Regions from separate parts of the Streptacidiphilus alkalitolerans genome, predicted to be linked through region 1. Evidence: riboswitches for the same ligand, from Rfam matches in the RefSeq annotation. Region 1 holds a riboswitch; the other holds the start of a gene.

Region 1 (3,311 bases):
CGACCTGGACGCGGCCTTCGCCCTGGGCCTGGACGAGTAGCAGCAGCTCACGGCTGGCGGCGGGTGTCCGGCACGCAGCGCCCGCCCTCGGTCCGGTAGGCCCACCGCGCGCCCTCGGTGACCAGCTCGCGCACCGCGGCGACGAAGCGGTCCACGTGCTCGTCCGGGGTGCCCGCGCCGAAGCTGACCCGGATCGCGTTGAGGCTGCGCTCCCCCGGCAGCGCCTCGGGCGCACCGCACTCGGACGGCGGGGCCTCTTCGCCACCCAGCAGGGTGCGCACCAGCGGGTGGGCGCAGAACAGTCCGTCGCGGACGCCGATGCCGTACTCGGCGGACAGCGCGGCGGAGAAGTGCGAGCTGTTCCAGTCCTGGACCACGAAGGACAGCACACCGACCCGCGGGTGCTCCTCACCGAACAGGGTCAGCACCTTGACCTGCGGGATCTCGGCCAGGCCGGCCCGCAGTCGGCCGATCAGGTACTGCTCACGGGCCACCAGGCCCTCGAACCCGGCCTCGGTGAGCGCCTTGCAGGCGGAGGCGATGGCATAGGCGCCGATGACATTGGGCGAGCCCGCCTCGTGCCGCGCCGGGCCCTGCTGCCACTCCACCGCGACCGAGCCGTCGGCCTCCCTGGCCACGCTGCGGCTGGCGCCGCCGCCGGCCAGGTAGGGCTCGGCGGCGTCCAGCCAGTCGCTGCGGCCGGCCAGCACGCCCGCGCCGAAGGGGGCGTAGAGCTTGTGCCCGGAGAAGGCCACCCAGTCCACGTCGAGGTCGCGGACCGAGACCGGGTGGTGCGGGGCCAACTGGGCGGCGTCCAGCACGATCCGGGCCCCGTGGCGGTGCGCCGTCGCGGCCAGCTCGCGGACCGGCCAGATCTCCCCGGTGACATTGGACGCGCCGGTGACGCAGACCAGCTTCGGCCCCTCGGGACACTGCGCCAGCGCCTGGTCCAGCGCCGCCACCGCCTCCTGCGGCGAGCGCGGGGCGCGCAGGTAGCTGACACCGACGTCCTCGCGGCGCCAGGGCAGCAGCGAGGCGTGGTGCTCGGTCTCGAAGACGAACACCCGGGTTCCGGCCGGCAGCACCGAGGCCAGCAGGTTCAGCGAGTCGGTGGTGGCCCGGGTGAAGACCACCTGGTCGCCGTCGCGCAGGTCGAGGAACTCGGCGACGGTGGCCCGGCTCTGCTCGAACAGGTCGGTGGAGAGCTGGGACAGGTAGCCGGCCCCGCGGTGCACGCTGCCGTAGTAGGGGGCGTAGGCGGCCACGTCGTCCCAGACCCGCTGCAGGGCCGGGGCGCTGGCGGCGTAGTCCAGGGCGGCATAGCTGACCTTCTCGCCGCCGACCAGCGGCACCTCGACGTCGCGGCCGAGCACGGCGAGCGGCTCACAGACGGAAACGGTATCGGCGTACGCGGACATAACGGCCCCTCCAGGGCATCCAGTGGACCCCTGGCCAATGGCCGCACAACTGAGGGATCCGCGCTTGCCCTGCGGCAGTGTTGCCGAAGGGCCTGGTCGTCACCCGGAAGCACCCCGCCACGGAAGGAGGGTTGCCGGACAGCAAGCCGGGGCTAATGACGCTGTCACTCGTGACCTGTGAAGAAGTATGACAGGGGTCCACCCGCTGGGCGAACCCCTGTCCAGGATATGAACTACGCGTGCGTCGCCGCAGCCCAGCGGGCCAGCACCGCTTCGGCCGCACCGGAGTCGATCGACTCCGCGGTGCGCTTCATCGCCGCCGCCAGCTGCTCCGCCAGCGGGGCCGCGGTCTGGTCCAGGGCGACCAGGGCCGAGGCCGAGTTGAGCAGCACCGCGTCCCGCACCGGGCCGTGCTCCCCGGCGAAGACCCGGCGGGCGACCGCGGCGTTGTAGGCGGAGTCGGCGCCGCGCAGGGCCTCGATGCCGACGTACTCGATGCCGACGTCGTGCGGGTCGAAGGTGCTGCGCTCGACCTCGCCGTCACGCACCTGCCAGACCGTGGACGTGCCGGTGACGGTCAGCTCGTCCAGGCCGTCGTCGCCGCGGAAGACCAGCGCGGACGCCCCGCGCCTGGCCAGCACGCCGGCGATCAGCCCGGCCATCCGGCTGTCGAAGCAGCCCACCGCGTTGGCCCGGACCCGGGCCGGGTTGGTGAGTGGGCCGAGCAGGTTGAAGGAGGTGGGGATGCCCAGGTCGCCGCGGGCCGGGGCGGCGTGGCGCATCGCCGGGTGGAACACCGGGGCCGGGCAGTAGGTGATGCCGGCCTCGGCCGCCACCTCGGCCACCCGGCGGGGCGTCAGCCCCAGGTTCACGCCCAGCTTCTCCAGCACGTCGGTCGCGCCGCTGGCCGAGGAGGCGGCCCGGTTGCCGTGCTTGACCACCAGCGCACCGGCCCCGGCCGCGACCACCGCCGACATGGTGGAGATGTTCACGGTCTTGGCCCGGTCGCCGCCGGTGCCGACGATGTCCACCGCCCGGCCCGGCACCTCGATCACGGTGGCGTGCCGGTACATGGCCTCCACCAGGCCGGTGATCTCCTCCACGGTCTCGCCCTTGGCCCGCAGCGCCACCATGAAACCGGCCACCTGGGCCGGGGTGGCCTCCCCGGTCATGATCCGGTCCATCGCCCAGGAGGTCTCCGCGGCCGACAGGTCGGTGCGGGCGATCAGCGCGCTGAGGACGTCCGGCCAGGAGCGCGCCTGCACGGGGTCGCCGCCGCCGTCAGCAGGAAACACGTTCGCCATGGCCGTGGGCCTCTCACTTGTTCAAGGATGGAGGACCACAGCCTAGCGACCGGCCAAACGCCGGGACGGCAGATCTCAGCCGACGAGATGCGCGGTTCCGCTGCGCAGCAGGGTGGTCGCCGTGGCGGCCAGCGCCACCGGGTCGACCGGTGCGGCGACGGCCGCGTCGGCCCGGCTCCAGGCGGCCAGCCAGGAGTCCTGCGGCCGGCCGATCAGCACCAGCACCGGGGGGCAGCCGTAGATCTCGTCCTTGAGCTGGCGGCACAGGCCCATCCCGCCGACCGGGGTGGCCTCGCCGTCCAGCACCAGCAGGTCGAGCCGGCGCCCGCCCTTGGCGTGCGCGTCCAGGGCCTTGATGACGGCGGGCTCGGTGGCGCACTCCAGGTACTGAATCTCCGCCAGGTCCGCGGCGGGCCGCTTCCCCAGCGCCAGCAGCACCTGCTCGCGGGTGTTTCGGTCGTCGCTGTAGACAAGAACGTTCAGTGCCATCGTCCGTTATCCCCCTGGGAGGCGATCAGGCTGGAAAGTGATCGGGCTCACTTCGGCGTCTCGCGGATGCTACTCCCGAAGAGGGTGCCGAAGCACCGGT
Region 2 (3,311 bases), on a different contig from region 1:
CGCAGCACCCGCCAGAAGCCTTCTCCGCCACGGCGGTTGCTGCCCCTGGCGTAGTGGCGCTCGACGAAGTACTGCCCGATCGAGAGCAGCGTGGTGAGGATGACGTACCAGAGCGTCGCCACCAGCAGCAGCGGGATGATCAGGAAGTTCTGGTTGTAGATCAGCTGGGACGAGTAGAGCAGGTCCTGCACCGCGATGACGCTGACGATCGAGGTCGCCTTGAGCATCCCGATCAGCAGGTTGCCGGAGGCCGGGACGATGGCCGGCATCGCCTGCGGCAGCACGATCCTGCGGAAGATCCGCGCGTTGCCGAGGCCCAGCGCCTGGGCCGCCTCGGTCTGGCCGTGCTCGACCGAGAGGATGCCGCCGCGGACGATCTCGGAGGAGAAGGCGGCCACGTCCAGGGTCAGCCCGATGAAGGCGGCCAGGATCCCGCTGAACAGGTGCGCGGTCCGCACCGTCGCGAGCTCCGGGCCGAACGGGATGCCCAGCGACAACTGCGGGTAGAGCGACGCCAGTTCATACCAGAACAGCAGCTGCACCAGGATCGGGACCGAGCGGATCAGCCAGACGAAGCCGAAGCTCAGCGTGCGCAGCACCGGGTTCCTGGACAGCCGCATCGCGGCCACCCCGATGCCCAGCACATAGCCGGTGGCCATCACCGCCGCGGTGAGCCAGAGCGTCAGCTCCAGGCCGCGCAGGATCGAGCCGCTCAGGAAGAAGCTGCCGACCGTGCCCCACTGGAACCGGCTGTTGGTGAACACCGTGTGCACGAACATGGCGAACAGCACCAGCAGCACCAGCGCCGAGACCCACTGGCCCGGACGGCGCAGCGGCACCAGCTTCGCGGCGAGCAGCTGCTCGTCCGGCACCGCGTGGTGCGCGGGCTGGACGTCCGACTTCGGGGTGTCCGAGGGCGGCGGTTCCGGCGGCGCGGGTATCCGCGCAGGGGTTTCCGAACGGCTCATGGTGTGTGCTTTCCGTCCCGTGGGGGCGCAGCATCACTCCGCGGCCCGGCGGGCGGGACGGGGTGACGGCGAGGGTGAGGGCGTGGTCGAGTCAGATCTCGGCGCGGCAGGGCGCGAGCGCGGTCAACAGACCGGGGCTGTCCTCGGACAAAGGGCGCTGCTCACCCGAAGCAGGTCGACATGGCGCCGCGCGACCCGCGACTGGAAGGACCCCTGCGGGCGCGGCGTGCTCATCGAGCGCTGTACCTGCATGTGGATCACCTCACCGTCTTCCGGCCCCGTGGGGCCTCGCGCTTACAGGAGAACTGTCGTCCTGTCGGGTCGTCACCTGGAGCACCCCACCGCGTCGGAGGGTTGCCGGTCAGCAAGCCAGGGCTTGACGCTGACGCTCGTAACCAGGGCTTACGTTAACCGCTCGGCGGCTTTTAGACAATGCCTATGGATCTGATGGGGATGCGATCCCGGCCTGCGGGAAGACTTCGCGGCCAAGCCGTGTTGTGGTCAAGGGAGTTGGTATTCGCTCGAACGCGAGTCGATCTCCGGGGATTGTGTTCGGCGCCCAACCGGAGCTACCGTGAGCCCCAGGTTACGAGCGTCAGCGACAAGCCCTGGCTTGCTGACCAGCAACCCTCCGACGCGGCGGGGTGCTCCAGGTGACGACCAGGCGGTGCCGGACCCGGCCCCGCAAGCGCGAGATTGAAGGCGGAGGTGACTGCGGTGCGTCGAGCCATCGGCACGTACTCGCGTCGACACATCGATCTTCAGCGCATCGCCAGCGCACTCTGTACGGCCGGTCACTCGGCCTGAGCCGCAGCGCTCTGTCGTAAACGCGCCTACCTCCCTCCCCGCACAGCCGACGCCGCCCCGGGCCAGTCCCGGCGCGGGTTCCGTTCGGCATGCCCTCCGCACCGGTGGAGCCCCCACCCGAGCAGGAAGCGACACCCCCCATGCCTCAACCAGACCCTGCCCTCCACCTCGCCGTCGCCCTGGACGGCGCCGGCTGGCACCCCGCCGCCTGGCGCGAACCGGCCGCCCGGCCGAAGGACCTGCTCACCGCGGCGTACTGGGCCGACCTGGTCGCCGAGGCCGAGCGGGGGCTGCTGGACTTCGTCACCATCGAGGACTCGCTCGGCCTGCAGTCCTCCAGCCACTTCGACGAGGACCGGCGCACCGACCAGGTCCGCGGCCGACTGGACGCGGTGCTGATCGCCGCCCGGATCGCACCGCTGACCAGCAACATCGGGCTGATCCCGACCGCGGTGGCGACCCACACCGAGCCGTTCCACCTCTCCAAGGCGATCGCCACCCTGGACTACGTCAGCACCGGCCGGGCCGGCCTCCGGGTCCAGGTCTCCGGGCGCCCCTTCGAGGCCGAGCTCTTCGGCCGGCGCACGGTGCCGCCGTTCCGGCTGGAGGACTTCGACCAGCCCCAGGTCCAGGCGCTAGTCGCGGACCTGTTCGACGAGGCCGCCGACTACGTCGAGGCGGTCCGCCGGCTCTGGGACAGCTGGGAGGACGACGCGGAGATCCGCGACACCGCCACCGGCCGCTTCGTGGACCGCGACAAGCTGCACTACATCGACTTCGAGGGGGCGAGGTTCAGCGTCAAGGGGCCGTCGATCACCCCGCGCCCGCCGCAGGGACAGCCGGTGGTCGCGGCCCTGGCGCACGCGACCATCCCCTACCGGCTGGTCGCCCGCTCCACCGACGTCGGCTTCGTCACCCCGCGCGGCGCCGAGGACGCCCGGGCCATCCTGGCCGAGATCCGCGCCGAACAGGCCGCCGCCGGCCGGGCCGAGGAGACCGTGCACGTCTTCGGCGACCTGGTGGTGTTCCTGGACGACGACGCCGACGCGGCAGCCGCCCGCAGGGACCGGCTGGACCAGCTGGCCGGCGCCCCGTACAGCAGCGACGCCCAGGTGTTCACCGGGACCGCCGCGCAGCTCGCGGACCAGCTGCAGGAGTGGCAGCAGGCCGGTCTGACCGGGTTCCGGCTGCGTCCCGCCGCCGTCCCGCACGACCTGGAGCAGATCACCCGCCGCCTGGTGCCGGAGCTGCAGCGCCGCGGCGCCTTCCGCACCGGCTACGAGGCCGACACCCTGCGCGGGCTGCTGGGCCTGGCCCGTCCCGCCAACCGCTACGCCGCCGTCTGAGGAGAGGTCCGACCCATGAGCAAGCCACTGAAGCAGATCCACCTCGCGGCGCACTTCCCCGGCGTCAACAACACCACGGTGTGGAGCGACCCCGAGGCCGGAAGCCACATCGAGTTCAGCTCCTTCGCCCACTTCGCCAGGACCGCCGAGCGCGCCAAGTTCGACTTCCTCTTCCTGGCCGAGGGCCTGC

Evidence for each region. A riboswitch is a leader RNA that binds a small molecule or an ion and turns the genes downstream of it on or off. The one in region 1 is predicted to bind S-adenosylmethionine.
Region 2: another riboswitch for S-adenosylmethionine. It lies ahead of ACEZDG_RS18400 (putative leader peptide); the one in region 1 lies ahead of ACEZDG_RS24715 (aminotransferase class V-fold PLP-dependent enzyme).

Annotation. Positions count from the first base shown of each region.
Region 1 covers NZ_JBHEZX010000011.1:232,050-235,360, forward strand. The annotation lists gene ACEZDG_RS24710 (Lrp/AsnC family transcriptional regulator) at 1-40, shown strand, start outside; gene ACEZDG_RS24715 (aminotransferase class V-fold PLP-dependent enzyme) at 48-1,418, opposite strand; SAM riboswitch class IV at 1,474-1,594, opposite strand; gene trpD (anthranilate phosphoribosyltransferase) at 1,652-2,722, opposite strand; gene ACEZDG_RS24725 (hypothetical protein) at 2,798-3,211, opposite strand.
Region 2 covers NZ_JBHEZX010000007.1:238,048-241,358, reverse strand. The annotation lists gene ACEZDG_RS18410 (amino acid ABC transporter permease) at 1-968, opposite strand, end outside; gene ACEZDG_RS18405 (putative leader peptide) at 1,092-1,202, opposite strand; SAM riboswitch class IV at 1,254-1,365, opposite strand; SAM riboswitch class IV at 1,553-1,665, shown strand; gene ACEZDG_RS18400 (putative leader peptide) at 1,677-1,775, shown strand; gene ACEZDG_RS18395 (LLM class flavin-dependent oxidoreductase) at 1,916-3,121, shown strand; gene ACEZDG_RS18390 (NtaA/DmoA family FMN-dependent monooxygenase) at 3,137-3,311, shown strand, end outside.